DNA from 4 places in the Cobetia sp. 3AK genome. Region 4 is predicted to be linked to each of the others. Evidence: predicted binding sites of a transcription regulator. Region 4 holds the regulator's gene; each other region holds the start of a gene.
What was found. The regulator FNR, encoded in region 4, switches genes on or off when oxygen is low (the NO sensors DNR and NnrR bind a similar motif). The targets are predictions, from matches to a motif close to TTGATNTANATCAA.
Positions count from the first base shown of each region.

Region 1: the regulator FNR is predicted to act here: its motif matches at 2,289-2,302, upstream of QD228_RS00025 (OmpW family outer membrane protein).
Region 2: the regulator FNR is predicted to act here: its motif matches at 1,720-1,733, upstream of clpB (ATP-dependent chaperone ClpB).
Region 3: the regulator FNR is predicted to act here: its motif matches at 2,398-2,411, upstream of adhP (alcohol dehydrogenase AdhP).

Region 1 covers NZ_JARWKR010000001.1:2,324-6,536, forward strand. Annotated here, with positions in the region: gene QD228_RS00015 (lipopolysaccharide kinase InaA family protein) at 320-1,183, shown strand; gene QD228_RS00020 (OmpW family outer membrane protein) at 1,548-2,141, shown strand; gene QD228_RS00025 (OmpW family outer membrane protein) at 2,420-3,124, shown strand; gene QD228_RS00030 (DMT family transporter) at 3,206-4,168, opposite strand.
Region 2 covers NZ_JARWKR010000012.1:6,656-10,868, reverse strand. Annotated here, with positions in the region: gene rluD (23S rRNA pseudouridine(1911/1915/1917) synthase RluD) at 1-731, shown strand, start outside; gene pgeF (peptidoglycan editing factor PgeF) at 771-1,550, shown strand; gene clpB (ATP-dependent chaperone ClpB) at 1,878-4,213, shown strand, end outside.
Region 3 covers NZ_JARWKR010000003.1:64,390-68,602, forward strand. Annotated here, with positions in the region: gene QD228_RS05105 (CreA family protein) at 1-307, shown strand, start outside; gene QD228_RS05110 (pyridoxamine 5'-phosphate oxidase family protein) at 484-975, shown strand; gene adhP (alcohol dehydrogenase AdhP) at 1,213-2,241, opposite strand; gene QD228_RS05120 (aldehyde dehydrogenase family protein) at 2,512-4,032, opposite strand.
Region 4 covers NZ_JARWKR010000003.1:312,447-316,659, forward strand. Annotated here, with positions in the region: gene QD228_RS06095 (cbb3-type cytochrome c oxidase subunit I) at 1-119, shown strand, start outside; gene QD228_RS06100 (cbb3-type cytochrome c oxidase subunit II) at 116-775, shown strand; gene QD228_RS06105 (hypothetical protein) at 772-1,050, shown strand; gene fnr (fumarate/nitrate reduction transcriptional regulator Fnr) at 1,407-2,156, shown strand; gene QD228_RS06115 (fatty acid cis/trans isomerase) at 2,254-4,213, opposite strand, start outside.

The DNA of each region.
Region 1 (4,213 bases), on a different contig from region 4:
GACAGCGGAAACGTCCATGGCCCGCATCATTGCTGGGCTGACGCGCAGTGGACCGCCAGCGGCCTCTCAACGCTCTCCTCGCGCACCTGCGCGACACCTGCGACCTTCCACCACACGCCACAGAGCACGGGCCTGCACGACAGCAGCCATGCACGGCTCGGACAATCCTGCGACGCGTGTTGAATGCGCAGACACAGGAGTTGCCGATCAGCGACTATCACTTCACCAGCAGGCTAACTATCATAGGGCGATCCATCGCTGGGTCCTGCGGCAGGGATTGCCCGTGACCCACCTCCCCTCTTTCGCTCGTGAACTTGCCATGACCTCCTTTTCCCGCCACTCCCTGTCCAGCGCCTCTCGGGGCCCACGTGCCACGGCGCCCCGTGGCCATGCCGACTACTGTGACCCCGCCCTGGGGAATCTGCTGGATTACCACGGCCTGAACCGGTTCGAGGCCCTGTGGCACGTGGCCGCCCAGGACGTTGATGCCCCTAACCGTGAGCGCGGAGGCATCTCGACGGTCTCGCTGCTCACTCTCGAGGACGAGCAGGGCCAGACACATCGCCTCTACCTCAAGCGCCAGACCAACCATCTGGGCCGCAGCCTGTCACGCCCACTGGGCGAGCCGACTTTCTCGCGCGAGTGGCGTGCCATCCGCCACTATCACGCGCTGGGCATTCCTTCGGTGGATGCCGGCTGGTATGGCGAGCGCCGCACCGGCAAGGAGTGGCGCGCCATCCTGATCACCTTCGATCTCGACGGCCGCGATGATCTGGACCACTGGCATGCACGCTGGACGGCGCTGGACGATACCCGACGCACGCAAGTCATCACTGCCAGCGCGCGTCTCGTGCGACAGATTCATCAAGCCGGCATGATGCACGGCTGCCTGTTCCCCAAGCATCTGTTCCTCAGCCGCCCACAGCCCGCCGCCGACGGTGCCAGCGCCATGCAGGAACAGATGGATGCCGTCATCATCGACCTGGAGAAGACCCGACGCTTCGTGCTGCGCCGTCACGAGTGCCAGCGCGACCTCTACGTGTTGTGGCGCCGCCTCAAGGCCTGGCAGGCAGCGGAGTGGCGAGAGTTTCTGGCCGTCTACCTCGACTGTCCCGCGCAGAGTGACGAGGTCAGTCGATGGCTCAACGAGCTTGAAGCACGTGCCCAGCGCAAGCGTCGCTGAATTCCCACACTGGTGGGCGCATCACGCATTGCGTAGCATGCGCTCACCTCACGAGCCGCCTACGACCAACGTCTCATGAATCTGTCGTGAAAATGAACGACCCTGTCGCTGTCCTGCGCCACCTCCAGTCTCATCCTCGAGACATGCACCTTTTCTGAAATAATCGGTAACATCCGCTAACAAGACGTCAAATATGTTTTCAAACATTGTTCTAAAAAAATGCTTGCCAAAAAGAACAGTGTTTTTTATAGTTCATCTCGTCCCCTGAACAAGGCAGCCTTGCCACACTCGGTACATCCCCCGAGTTCGCCAGGCACCGCCGACAGGAAGCCCCCGAGGCCACAAGCTTCAAGGAGAACATCACATGAAAACCATCAAGATCCTGACTGCTACCGTCATCGCCGGCACCATGGCAATGGGTGCACAATCTGCACTGGCCTACGGCAAGGGCGACATCTTCCTGCGCGGCGGCGTTGCCAAGGTCGACGGCAAGAGCAACAACGGCAATGGCCTGATCGCCAAGGATGAATCCGGTTTCGCCGGCTCCGTGGGCTACATGTTCCACGACAACCTGGCAGTTGCTCTGCAGTCCACTGAAGCATTCAGCACCGACTGGAAAAACAGCGACGGTGGCTTCGATCAGATGCCGATCAACCTGATGCTGCAGTACTACCCGCTGGGCGGTACCGAAGCTCGCGTTCAGCCTTACGCTGGCGTCGGCCTGAACTACACCCACTTCTCCGGTGAGTCTGCCGGTGGCCAGAGCATGGACATCGACGACAGCTACGGCGCTGCTGCCGAGCTGGGTGTTGACCTCAACATCAACGAATCCTGGGCCGTCAATGGCTTCGCTCGTTACGCTGACGTCAAGGCCGACACCAAGATCAACGGCCAGGACGTGAACGACACCGAGCTGGACCCGGTCACCGTCGGTGCCGGTGTCACCTACCGCTTCTAAGTGCTGAAACACGCACTGACGAGCCGCGCCGAGCCATGACGCATCAGGGGTGATCCCCTTGCCTCATTGACGACGCACAAGAACGCCGCAGGCCTCAGGGCCTGCGGCGTTCTTGCATGCGCGGACAGTCGGCGAGACAGACGGAACTTGATTTGAATCAAGTGTGACGAACCCTTGTCGGACATGACGGCAAACCCTTGTCATGGATCAATTTTTCGGCGACATGAGCTCCTAGACTGACATCTCCTTTCTCACCCCCTGTCACTTCGGGAGCGAACATGTCAGCCGCACAGTCCTTCTTGCCCTTCTCCTTCTGCCGGTCCTCTTCACGTCCGCTGCGCATGGCGGCGATCACGGCCGCACTCACGCTGACTGCCACGTCGGCTGTCGCTGCGCCGTTCTCATCGACTGACTCAGGCCTCGAGCACCTCGATTATGGTGCCGGCCAGTTCTGGACGCGTGCGGGTGTCGCCAAGGTCTCGCCTAAGAGCGACAACGGTCGCATCGATGCCATCGGTGCCGACGTGGACGTCGATGATGACAGCGCCTTCGCCTTCACTCTGGGGTATCGCTTCACCGATACCCTGGGGATCGAGCTGCTGGCCGCGCAGAATTTCGAGCATGACATCTCGCTGAATGGCCAGAAGGCCGGCTCCGTCGATCATCTGCCACCGACCCTGACACTGCAGTACTACCCCCTCGGTGGACGCGACTCCCGCATCCAGCCGTACATCGGTGCAGGCGTCAATTACACCCACTTCTCCGATGAAACCCTCGATGACGGCACCAAGCTCGAGATGGATGACAGCTGGGGCGCGGCCGCACAGATCGGTGTCGACCTGGTCATCAATGAGCATTGGGCGGCCAACATCGCTGCCTGGTATCTGGATATCGATTCCGATGTCACCGTGGCGGGCAGCGTCAACGACAAGGTCGAGATCGACCCGATCGTGACCATGGCCGGTATCAGCTATCGCTTCTGAGTCGCGCATCTGACTGGCCACAGACGACAACGCCCCGCCAGCCCATCACGGGCCGGCGGGGCGTTGTGCTTTCAGGGTGAATCAGCGCGAGGCGGCCTGCCCGCTGCTCGGTGCCGACGTCTCGGGCGCTGACGGCGACGTGTCGTCAGCCGGCGCCCTGGCTACCTTGCCCGGACGGGGGCGATCCAGCACCAGTCCCAGCACGACCAGTGCCGCTCCCACCACCATCAAGGCGGTCCACTGCTCATCGAACAGCCACCAGGCCATCAGCGCGGCACACGGCGGCACCAGGAAGAAGGTACGTGCGACCTGGTGGGCCTCGCCACGTTCGAGCATCAGCATCAGCAACCAGATGGCACCCACCGAGATGGCGATCACCAGCCAGGCGAGGGTCAGCAGCAGACGAGGCGTCGGGTCGAAGGCGAAGCTACCTACGCTGCTGGCTGCGATGAGGAAGACACAGCCCGCTCCCAGATACTGGAATACCAGCCCCTCCACCAGCCCCATCCGACCACCGACACGCTTCTGCCACAGCGTCGAGCTGGACACGCCGATGAGCGCCACCAGACACCACAGCAGGCCGATCATCGGCCACTCGAGCGTGGCGCTTGCGGCGCCTGCCCCCTGAAGCACGCCCGCCCCCAGCACCAGACTGACGCCAATCGCGCCACACCCCAGCCCCAGCCACTGCCTGGCGCCCAGACGGATACCGAACAGCGGCAGTGACAGCGCAGCCGTCACCAGAGGGTGCAGGCTGACCAGCAAGGCCGTCAGCCCCGCGGGCAGCCCGGCCTTGACCGCCGCGAACACGCCACCCAGATAGGCGCCGTGCAACAGCATGCCGATGCCCATCTGAGCCAGCTTGTCATGGCGCTGCCCCCACTGGCGCGGCTTGCGGCGTATCCACAGGATCAGCCCCAGCACCGGCAGTACCAGCAGGCTGCGCACCAGCAGCAGCGTGAAAGGCTCAGCATCCAGGGTGCCGAAACGTGCGGCGATGAACCCGGTGGCGAACAGGAAGACGAAGGTCAGCGGCATCCACATCAGATTGACTCCAAAGCACGAGAGACGGGACCTCACTGTCCCGAG
Region 2 (4,213 bases), on a different contig from region 4:
GTCATGGCCCCGAGGACATCGAGCTCGAGATCGTCTTCGAGGATGACGACGTGCTTGTCATCAACAAGGAGCACGGCATGGTCGTGCACCCGGGGGCCGGCAATCCGGATGGCACGCTGCTCAATGCCATCCTGCACCATTGTCCGGGCAATGCCATGCTGCCGCGTGCCGGTATCGTGCATCGTCTCGACAAGGACACCAGTGGCCTGATGGTGGTCGCCAAGTCGCTGACCGCCCAGGCGGACCTGGTCGAGCAGCTGCAGGCGCGTACCGTGTCTCGCGAGTACGATGCCGTCGTGACTGGTGTGCTGACGGCGGGCGGTACCGTGGATGCGCCCATCGGGCGTCACCCCAAGGATCGCAAGCGTCAGGCCGTGACCCATAGCGGCAAGATGGCGATCACGCATTTTCGCGTGGTGGAGCGCTTCCGGGGGCATACCCATATCCGCTGCAAGCTGGAAACCGGGCGTACCCACCAGATCCGTGTGCACATGGCGCACCAGCGCTATCCGCTGATCGGGGACCCGGTCTACGGAGGCCGTCTGAAGCTTCCGCCGGGGGCCAGTGACCCGCTCAAGGAGCTGCTGCGTCAGTTCCCGCGTCAGGCGCTGCATGCCCGTCGCCTCGCCTTCATCCACCCGATCACGGGCAAGGAAGTCGAATTCCGCGCCGAGATGCCGGGTGACATGCTGGTCTTGATCGACTATCTCAAGGAAGACATCGCCCGCTGAGGGGCTCGGTTCGCGTATCCCATCGCGCCAGGAGAGGTTATGCACGACGACAGTCTACGCCCGACCCTGATTCTGCCGGACTGGCCAGCACCCAGTCCGGTGCAGGCCTTCGTGACCACGCGTGAGAGCGGCCCGAGTCAGGGGCCATACGCTGGCTTCAATCCGGCGCGGCATGTCGGGGATGATCCGGCGATGGTCGCGCGGGTGCGTGACCTGCTGGCGGCGGAGGTCGATGATGGTCGTCCGCTGGCGTGGCTGGATCAGGTGCATGGGACTCAGGTGGTGGATGCCTTTGACGTCTGTCACGCCGATGAGCGCCATGAGGCGGTGCCACCACGTGCTGACGCCTGCATCAGTACCGGTACGGGGCAGGCCTGCGTGGTGATGACGGCGGACTGCCTGCCGGTGCTGTTCTGTGATCGACAGGGGACGCGGGTCGGGGTGGCGCATGCGGGCTGGCGTGGCCTGGTGGAAGGTGTGCTGGAAGCCACTGTCGCCCGTCTTGGAGATGACCCGGGCGAGCTGATGGCCTGGCTGGGCCCGGCGATCTCCAATGCCCAGTTCGAGGTCGGCCCCGAGGTGCGTGACGCCTTCATCGCGGATCTCCCCGAGGCCGACGACGCCTTCGAATCCAGCCCCTATCGGCTGGGCCACTACATGGGCGACCTCTACAAGCTGGCTCGCCTGCGGCTGGAGCGTGCGGGGGTCGGCCATGTCAGTGGCGGTCACTTCTGTACCGCCTCGGAATCGCGCTTCTACTCCCATCGCCGTGATGATGGCGTGACGGGGCGAATGGCCACGGTGATCTGGTTACGCTGATAGCATGAAGTGGAGACCTGGCCGCCGCGATGCACCGACGCTCGGCAAGCCGAAAGACGAAAGCGCCCCGTTGACCTGATCACTCAGGTTGGCGGGGCGCTTTTCCGTGTCGAGCGGAAGCCCCTGGCGACATCTTCAGGCGCTGAGGGCCAACCTGCTGCAGGGGAACCTGATCTGGATCATGCTTCGCGGACAACATGCTGCGTTGCCGCAAATCACGCCTTGAAAGCAACCCCCCAGCCCCCCATCTCTAGGGTTAGATACGAAATGTTACAGGCGAAGCTCCTGAGAAGAGGAGTACCGCCATGACTCTCAGGAGAAGGCACCATGCGCATCGACAAACTCACCAGCAAGCTGCAGAACGCGCTTGCGGATGCCCAGTCGCTCGCCGTCGGGCGAGGCCACAATGAAATCCATCCCCAGCACCTGCTGCTGGCCCTGCTGGAGGACCGCGATGGCGGTCTCAAGGCGTTGGTCAACAAGGCGGGCGGTGATGCCACCAGCTTGATGAGCGGGCTCAAGCGTCAACTGGATGACCTGCCCACCGTGTCCCAGTTCGACGGCAATGTCGCGCCTTCCCAGGCGCTCGGCAAGCTTATGAATCTGGCCGACCGCGAAGCCCAGAAACGCGGTGATCAATACATCGCTTCCGAGCTCGCGCTGCTGGCCGCGCTGGAGCTGGGCGGTGATCTCGGCAAGTTGTTCACCTCCTCGGGCATCAAGAAGCCCGCCCTGACCTCCGCCATCGATGCACTGCGCGGTGGCGAGGCGGTGGGAGATGCCGACGCCGAGAACAATCGCGAGGCACTCAACAAGTACACGATGGACCTCACCCAGCGTGCGCGCGACGGCAAGCTCGACCCGGTGATCGGGCGTGACGAGGAGATTCGCCGCACGATTCAGGTCCTTCAGCGTCGCACCAAGAACAACCCGGTGTTGATCGGTGAGCCCGGTGTCGGCAAGACCGCCATCGTCGAGGGGCTGGCCAGCCGTATCGTCAATGGCGAGGTGCCGGAAGGCCTCAAGAACAAGCGTGTGCTGTCTCTCGACATGGGCTCGCTGCTGGCGGGGGCCAAGTTCCGCGGTGAGTTCGAGGAGCGCCTCAAGTCCGTCCTCAAGGAGCTGTCGCAGGAAGAAGGCCAGGTCATCCTGTTCATCGATGAGCTGCACACCATGGTCGGCGCGGGCAAGGCCGAGGGCGCGATGGATGCCGGCAACATGCTCAAGCCGGCGCTGGCGCGTGGCGAGCTGCACTGTGTCGGTGCCACCACGCTTGACGAGTATCGCCAGTACATCGAGAAGGATGCCGCGCTGGAGCGTCGTTTCCAGAAGGTGCAGGTGGATCAGCCCAGCGAGGAGGACACCATCGCTATCCTGCGTGGCTTGAAGGAACGCTACGAGGTGCACCATGGGGTGGATATCACTGACAGTGCGATCATTGCGGCCGCGCGCCTCTCATCGCGCTACATTACGGACCGTCAGCTGCCTGACAAGGCGATCGACCTGATCGATGAAGCCGCGTCACGCATCCGTATGGAGCTGGACTCCAAGCCGGAGGAGATGGACCGTCTCGACCGCCGTCTGATCCAGCTCAAGATGGAGCGTGAAGCCCTCAAGAAGGAGACCGACGAAGCGGCACTCAAGCGTCTCGGCGCGCTTGAGGACCAGATCGCGGAGCTGGAACGCGAATATGCCGATCTCGATGAGGTCTGGAAGGCCGAGAAGGCCAGTATCCAGGGGGCAGCGCAGTTCAAGGCCGAACTGGAACAGGCGCGCATCGATCTGGAACAGGCGCGGCGTGCCGGCGACCTCAGCCGCATGTCGGAACTGCAGTACGGCGTGATTCCGGGGCTCGAAAAGCAGATCAGCGAAGCCGGCGAAGGCGAGGCGGATACCTCCGCCCACGTGCTGCTGCGCTCCAATGTCACCGAGGAGGAGATTGCCGAGGTCGTCTCGCGCTGGACCGGCATTCCGGTCTCCAAGATGCTCGAAGGCGAGCGCGACAAGCTGCTGCGCATGGAAGAGGCGCTGCACGAGAAGGTGATCGGTCAGGACGAGGCGGTGATCGCGGTGGCCAATGCGGTGCGTCGCTCACGCGCCGGGCTGTCGGACCCGAATCGTCCCAATGGCTCCTTCCTGTTCCTCGGCCCGACCGGGGTCGGCAAGACGGAGCTCTGCAAGTCGCTGGCCAGCTTCCTGTTCGATACCGAAGAGGCGATGGTGCGCATCGACATGTCCGAGTTCATGGAGAAGCACTCGGTGGCTCGTCTGATCGGCGCGCCTCCCGGCTATGTCGGCTATGAAGAGGGTGGCTATCTGACCGAGGCCGTGCGTCGCAAGCCGTACTCCGTGCTGTTGCTCGATGAGGTCGAGAAGGCGCATCCGGATGTCTTCAACATCCTGCTGCAGGTATTGGAAGATGGCCGCCTGACCGATGGGCAGGGGCGTACTGTCGACTTCCGCAATACCGTGATCGTGATGACCTCGAATCTGGGGTCCGAGATGATCCAGCGCATGAGCGGTCTCAATGGCGAGCTGGCGGACGAGGAAGACACGCAAGAGAGTGTCGATCGCAAGGCGGCCTTCCAGTACGACGACATGAAGACGGCGGTGATGGAAGTCGTCGGCAATCACTTCCGGCCGGAGCTGATCAACCGCATCGA
Region 3 (4,213 bases), 250 kb from region 4:
CAACATCGAGGCGAATCTCGATTTCTCCGACCCCTCCGACATGAGCATCGCCTGCCGCCAGACCGGCCCGATCACCCCGGCGATGCTCGCCGACATCGACACCTCCAAGAGTGGCGAGGAGGTCTATCGCAAGTCCAAGAGCGTGCTGCTCAAGAGCCTCAAGATCCGGCGTATTCTGGACCGTGACTCCCAAAGCCTGCTCTACATCGCCTACAGCACCAAGGAAACCAGCGGCAGCTTCAAGCATGCGCTGAGCAGCGTGCCGCTGTGGGGCAGCGAGGCCTGGCAGGCACCGGCAGCGCAGTGAGCCGCCCGGGCGCCTGAATCAAGCCCCGATTGATCAAGCGCTGATTCATCAAGCACTGACTCATCAAGCGAAAGCTTCATCATCATCCCTTGAAGTTGTGGGGTGTCGCTCCAAGGTCTTGTTCAACGGCTAGCCAGCCGGATTTTCATTCGCATGAGGCAAAGGAGTGACACACGATGTCGAGCCCGGAGCACAAGCAGAAGATCTGGAAGCTGATCAAGGATGTGAAGGTCGGCATGTTGGTGACGCAGGGTGACGGCATGCCACATGCCCGCCCGATGCATCTGGTGCAGGATGACTACGACGGCACCCTGTGGTTCTTCACGCGAGCCAGTGCCGAGAAGGTGTTTGAAGCAAAGAAGGACAGCGAGGTCTGCCTGAGCTTTTCCGATCAGGATGATGGCGTCTATGTGTCGCTGAGCGGTCATGCCAATCTGCACCGCGATCAGGGCCTGATCGACAAGTTCTGGAATCCGTTCGTGGCCGCCTGGTTCCCGGAAGGCAAGGATGACCCCGATGTCACTCTGCTGGAGGTCAAGGTGCAATCCGGTGAACACTGGAAGGCCAAGGAGAGCAAGGCGTATCAACTCTATGAGATTGCGCGCGCCAACCTCGACAAGGACCACACCCCGGACATGGGTGAGAACGAGAAATTCGGCACGGTATGAGCAGAAGCCCGAGCTCGTCATGGAGAGCTCCTTGAAGTGCCCGCGTAAGAGTTGACGCACACGGCCATGCCAGACACGACAACGCCAGCCCCGGGGCTGGCGTTGTCGTGTCTGGTCTCCTGCCGCCTGCCGAATCCTGCCGAATCCTGCCGAATCCTGCCGAATCCTGCCGAATCCTGCCGAATCCTGCAGACCTGTCGTCGGTGGAGAGAGTTCAAGTTCAGGACACTGAACGCCTCAAGACTTCATGTCGAGCACGATGCGCCCCTCGATCTTGCCGTCGATCATGCGCCCGAAGATGTCATTGATATCCTCGAGCCTGCCGGTCTGAACGGTGGCCGCGACCTTGCCTTCCGCGGCGAAGTCCAGCGCCTCCTGCAGGTCCTGACGCGTGCCGACGATGGAGCCACGCACCGTGATGCCGTTGAGCACCGTGGAGAAGATCGGCAGCGGGAAGTCACCCGGCGGCAGGCCGTTGAGCACCAGGGTACCGCCACGGCGCAGCATGTTCTGAGCCTGATCGAAGGCCTTGGGCGACACCGCCGTCACCAGTGCGCCGTGTGCGCCGCCGATCTCGCGCTTGATGACGGCTGCCGGGTCTTCCTTCATGGCATTCACGGTCACGGTGGCCCCCAGACGGCGGGCCAGCTCCAGCTTGGCATCATCCACGTCCACCGCCGCCACGTTCAGGCCCATGGCGCGGGCGTACTGCACCGCCATGTGACCCAACCCGCCGATCCCCGAGATCACCACCCACTGACCGGGGCGAGTGTCGGTCATCTTGAGCCCCTTGTAGACCGTGACCCCGGCGCACAGCACCGGCGCGATCTCCACGAAGCCCACGCTGTCCGGCAGACGCCCCACGTAGCCGGCATCCGCCAGCGTGTACTGGGCAAAGCCGCCATTCACCGAATAGCCGGTGTTCTGCTGGCTCTCGCACAGCGTCTCCCAACCGCCCAGGCAGTGCTCGCAATGGCCACAGGCCGAGTAGAGCCAGGGCACCCCGACCCGGTCGCCTTCCTTGACGTGGGTCACACCCTCGCCCACCGCCGCGATGGTCCCCACTCCCTCATGTCCCGGGATGAACGGTGGGTTGGGCTTCACCGGCCAGTCGCCATGCGCGGCGTGCAGGTCGGTGTGACAGACCCCGGAGGCGGCGACCTCGACCAGAATCTCGCCACGCCCCGGTCGCGGTACCGCGACTTCCTCGATCACCAGCGGTGCACCGAATTCACGTACCACGGCGGCTTTCATGCTGTTATCCATGATGGACTCCTCATTCATTGTCGAAAGACGAACCTTGGAAAGGCGAGCCAGAGATCAGGCGGAGAGTGCGATCCCGTCCGGTCGTGAGCGAGGGCCAGTGTTCGCGCACGCCCCGGACCTGCCTCTTCATTGAAACCAGACGCGGTGCTCCCTGCCCTGCGCCAGATCAAGCAAGTCGGATCTGGCGCGGGCATCGAGAGGAATTCCTCGAGGAGGCATCGCGGGAGGTGGATTCAGGGCCACTAGCCTTGGTGGCGCTGACGGTCAGGCCTAGAAGAAGCCGAGTGGATTGATGTCGTAGCTGACCAGCAGGTTCTTGGTCTGCTGGTAGTGTTCCAGTGCCATCTTGTGGGTCTCGCGACCGACACCGGATTTCTTGTAGCCACCGAAGGCGGCATGGGCGGGATACTGGTGGTAGCAGTTGGTCCACACGCGACCGGCCTGGATACCGCGCCCCATGCGGAAGGCGACATTCATGTCGCGACTCCAGACACCGGCGCCGAGACCGAATTCGGTGTCATTGGCGATGGCCAGCGCCTCTGCCTCGTCACGGAAGGTGGTGACGGCGACCACCGGCCCGAAGATCTCCTCCTGGAAGACACGCATCGCGTTGTGGCCCTTCAGAAGGGTCGGCTGGATGTAATAGCCGTTGGCCAGCTCGTTCTCCAGCTGCTCGCTGCTGCCGCCGGTGAGCACCTCGGCCCCCTCCTCACGGGCGATATCCATATAGGACATGATCTTGTCGAACTGCTCGCGGGAGGCCTGTGCGCCGACCTGCACGTCGGTATCCAGCGGATTGCCGCGCTTGATGGTCTTCACGCGCTCCATCACACGGGCCATGAAGTCGTCGTAGATGCTTTCCTGGATCAGAGCGCGTGACGGGCAGGTGCACACCTCGCCCTGATTGAAGAACGCCAGCACCAGCCCTTCGGCGGCCTTGTCGATGAACTCGGGTTCGGCATTCATGATGTCGGCGAAGTAGATGTTGGGGGACTTGCCGCCCAGCTCCACCGTGGAGGGAATGATGGTCTCCGCGGCGCACTTGAGGATGTGCGAGCCCACGGGGGTGGAGCCGGTGAAGGCGATCTTGGCGATGCGCTTGCTGGTCGCCAGTGCCTGTCCGGCCTCGGCGCCATAGCCGTTGACGATGTTGAGAACCCCTGCCGGCAGCAGGTCATTGATCAGCTCCGCCAGCACCAGGATCGAGGCCGGGGTCTGTTCCGCCGGCTTGAGCACCACGCAGTTGCCCGCCGCCAGCGCCGGGCCGAGCTTCCAGGCCGCCATCAGGATCGGGAAGTTCCACGGGATGATCTGTCCCACCACCCCCAGCGGCTCGTGGAAGTGATAGGAGACGGTATTGGCATCGATGTCCGCCGCGGTGCCTTCCTGGGAGCGCAGGCAACCGGCGAAGTAGCGGAAGTGATCCGCCGCCAGCGGGATATCGGCGTTCAGCGTCTCGCGCACCGCCTTGCCGTTGTCCCAGGTCTCGGCGACCGCCAGCATCTCGAGATTCTGCTCGATGCGATCCGCGATCCTGAGCAGGATGTTGGAACGCTCCTGCACAGAGGTCTTGCCCCAGGCGGGGGCTGCCTTGTGGGCGGCGTCCAGCGCGAGATCGATGTCTTCCGCACTCGAGCGCGGGATACGGCAGAACACCTCACCCGTCACCGGACTGACATTGTCGAAATATTCCCCCTTGACCGGCTCGACGAAACGCCCGCCGATGTAATTGCCGTAGGTGTCCTTGAACGTGACCAGCGCGTCGGCGCTGCCCGGGGAGGCGTAGATCATGGCGAACTCCTGTGGGTCGGATTCACGAGTGGCGCTCGTGATCGACGACCTGTTGTTGTAAGTCACGTGGACAGGAGATGGCGCTCCTGTCCCTCGCCTGACCGTCAACGACTGGATCAATGACTGCATCAAGAACTGCTTGATCAGGCGACCCTCACAGTCTTGTTCACTTGTGGCATTC
Region 4 (4,213 bases):
TGCTGCTGATGGCAGCGTATCTCCTGCGCGCCTCCCGCCGACCCATCACGCGCCCCTCTACCCAGCAGGCTCGTCACCACATCGGGCATTCACACGCTCGGGGGAGGACACCGGCATGAGACACGTACTGCTCGAACGGCATCCGGGCCTGATGGCCGCGCTCTGCGTGATGGCGGCAAGTGTCGGCGCGCTGGCCCAGTTGCTGCCTCTGGGGTTTCAGGAGGCAGGGCAAGAAGTGACACCGCTGGATGCGCTGGCGCTGGAGGGACAGCGCCTTTACCTGCGGGAAGGCTGCCAGCAATGCCATACCCGAATGGTGCGGGATCTGCCGGGAGACCAGGCACGCCATGCAAGCCGGGACGCCGCCTCCCGCCACCTCATGGAGCGACCGGCCCTGTGGGGCAACGCTCGTCATGGCCCTGACCTGAGCCGCCTCCCGGCGGAACATGATGAGTCCTGGCAACGTCTGCACCTGTACTCGCCGCGCCACAAGGTGGCGGATTCCAGCATGCCGGCCTACCCCTGGCTATTCGAGCACGCCCTGAGCGGCGAGGGTGTCGCCGAGCGAATGCGGGCCCTGCAGGCGTTTGGCGTGCCCTACCGAGACGACGAGATCCTCGCGGCGCCCGCCCGGGTACGCGGCAAGGCCGAGGCGACCGCTCTGCTGGCCTATCTTCAACAGACGGATCCCCTTCGGCACTCATCCGCGACAATACCCGACCCGACAGGGGAGACACTCGCCACACTGACACTGACGACAGGAGCTGCACCATGAACCTGCTGGCAAACGTCGATCTGCCACTGTTCTGGCAGGCATGGATCAGCATGCTCACGCTGGGCAGCCTGGCCTTCTGCACGCTGTTGCTTGTCGGGCTTCGCTCGCGCAGCACCTCACCCGATGATGACCTGCAGGGAGATGGGCCAGGCGACGAACACCGCATTGACGGCACCCCTCAGCCGGACAGGCCGCTGCCGCTGGTCTGGAGTCTGCTGTTTCTGCTCACACTGCTGGTCAGCATGGGGCAGATCGTCATGTCCTTGAGGGGATGATGTCACCTGGCTCTCCCGAGTCGGATGAGGCAGGGCGTCGCAACCTGCCCCTTCGGGAGGTTCTGCGTCTAGAGTCATGCAGGACATCACGACACAATCAGAATTATCTAATATAATGCGCGCGATTCACGGAGCACTTCACATCCCGCCCCACAGGACGGGAACCCGTTCTGGGAAGTGCGCCTGACAGGTATCATTGACGGACAGCACCGACAGGCAGCAGCGACTCAGTCCATGAGGATGCTGCCTCTCCGTACAGGACCATGGAATCGCCCTGTACCAGGTGTCGCACCCGGACACCCCCACCCGAAACCCGCTCCCCACGAGTTTCGGCGTAATGCCCCAGGAGAGTCACCATGACGGCCCAGACAACGGCATCCCATCGATTGCGTGCGCATGAAGCACGCTGTCAGACCTGCTCACTCAGCTCACTGTGTCTGCCGCTGGCACTGAACATGGAAGCCATCGACCAGTTCGACTCCATCATTCGGCGCCGCGCGCCGCTCAGAAAGGGCGAGGTTCTCTTCACCCAGGGCGAGCCCTTCGACTGCGTCTTCACGGTGCGCTCGGGCAGCCTGAAACAGATCAACACCGAGAACAGTGGCACGGAGCAGCTCACCGGTTTCTTCCTGCCCAGCGAGCTGGCTGGACTGGATGCCATCGACAGCAATGCCTACCCCGGCAGCGCCGTGGCACTCGAGACCACGACCGTGTGCGAGATTCCCTTCGATCGCCTCGATGCGCTTTCCGCCCAACTGCCGGAACTGCGCACCCAGCTGTTCAAGAGCCTGAGCAAGGAGCTGCATGAGGATCGTCGGATGATGATGCTGCTGTCGCGCAAGACGGCAGATGAGCGCCTGGCCAGCTTCCTGGTCAACCTCTCTCAGCGCTTCCGTCGCCGCGGCTATTCGCCATACAGTTTCCGTCTTTCCATGTCCCGCGCCGACATCGGCAATTACCTGGGACTGGCCGTGGAAACCATCAGCCGTATCCTGACGCGTTTCCAGGCTCAGGGGCTGGTGGATATCCAGGCGCGCGAGGTCCATATCCTGCACCTGGATGGCCTGATCGAGCTGGCAGAAGGAGAGTGTCAGGGCGGTCGCTGACCCCCGTGATGCCATCTCTCTCACCACGAAGGCCCGCCACATCCTCATGTGGCGGGCCTTCGTGTTTTCCAGACAGTGCCAGGCGGCTCGGAGACGCTCAGCGATTCTGCAGACGGTTGTAATCCAGCAACCCGGCCTCGACGGGACGATCCGCATAATTGGCACGCAGCACGCTGTCCGAGAACTGCCAGAAGCGTGGGTCGGTGCGCCGCACTCCGATATCGGCCATCAGCTGTCGATAGTCCGCCTCATCCTTGAGCACGGCGACCCGCCGTGCCAATCCCTGCAGCGACTCGGGTGTCAGATGCCAGAAGGCATTCGGGTAATCCCCGGCCACGCCGCGCAGCACATCCAGCGTATCGCGCTCAGGGCGCCGATTGGCTTCCTCGTCGAACAGACTGGTGATGTTGGCATGAGCCGAGTTGCGCAGCACGCTGAACAACTGCGGGTGCTCGCTTCCCTCCCGTTCCAGCGCAATGATGGTGACTTCCGGCAGCAGGCTGGCCGCCAGACCACTCACCTCGCTCAAGGCCTTCAATTCGCGGCGCACGGCATCATCCTCCAGCGTCTCCAGGCTACGCTCGTGGACAAGTTCCGGCGCCAGGCGCTCGCGCAGGCGGCGCATCAGCCCAATGCGCGCCTTCTCCGGTGAGGAAAGCTCTCCCGGTGTCCAGACGATATCGCTCGGGGCATCAAACTGGGGCGGCTTCTTGAACAGCAGCTTTTCCAGCCCCGAATCCACATCCTGATACCAGCTGTCATGCACTGCCTGACGCTCGCCGGCAGGCAGAAGCGCCAGCAGGTTGTTCTCGCCTTCCATGCGCAGGAAGTCCATGTACAGGCGCGTGGTCAGCTGGTGGCCGAGGTTGCCATAGACATCGAAGCCGGCCACCAGCAGGTAATGGATGCGCTCAAGCATCGGGTAATCGATCACCCAGGCCGTCTTGGGCACATTGCCGACCAGCCCTTTCATCACGGCAGCGTTGTCGAAGTGACGATAGACCGTCAGGGCGGCATTGGGGTTGTGATCGCCACCCTCGCCGCCTTGCCAGCCGCTGCCGTCCCACAACAGCTGCATGTCCAGACGCAGATTGCCATCCTCGTAGGCCTGCATCATCAGCTTTTGCTTGGCCTGCAGATAGGCCTGCTGCTTGCGCTCGAACTTGATCCACGAGGAGATGGGCAATGCATTGCTGCTCTGCTCGGCAGGCAGGCTGAGATTCTCGCCCTCCCGTGCCAGGGTGCGCTCGACCTGCGGCAGGCTGAACAGTGATGGATCGGTGAAACTGACCCAGAAGTGGTCATTGATGACGTCCACGGCCACCTGGCCACGACAGACCGGCCCCTTGATGAAGCCCATGATGGTGTTCTGCGATTCATCCAGCATGAAGCGGTAACGTGACTCGGCAGGGATCGCCTCGAACGTCAGGAAGGGATTGGACGCCGTCTTGAGGTCATAGCCAGGCAGGTCATCCACCGTATAGTCCGGCGCGAGGAACAGCGACTGCCAGCGCTCCAGGCGCGCGTCACTCAGCGAATAGGGCAGATGATTCTTGGCCAGGATCGTCGAGCGCTCCTGCCATAGACGGTAATAGACGCGAGGACGCCCGGCCTCGTCATGCGGCATGACGTCACGACCATCTCCGGGATAGGCGGCGTAGGGAGCGTCATAGGGGCGGCGCGAGGAGATGCGCTGGATGGGCTCGCCGGGCGGCGTACTGGAGCGCACCAGCGAGAAGAAGATCGGCCGGCCATTGGCTCCCTTGACCTCGGGGAAGTAGAGGTGCGTCAGGAACAGGTGCTCGTAGATGTAGCGACTCATCAGCCGCTGCTTGAGGCTGTCACCATTGAGGAAGGCTTCCACCTGCTGAATCCGTGGCACCAGGACCTCAGACACCGGGCGCACCTCGGTCATCGGCGAGCCCTGCGCCAACCAGTTGACCAGCGTACGGTGCTCCTCATCACTGATCTGCGGCAGCGCATACGGCATGCCCCAGTCCGGATGATCTTCCGCGAAGGCATCATAGCGCTCGATGGGCGCGCACACCTGACTGCGA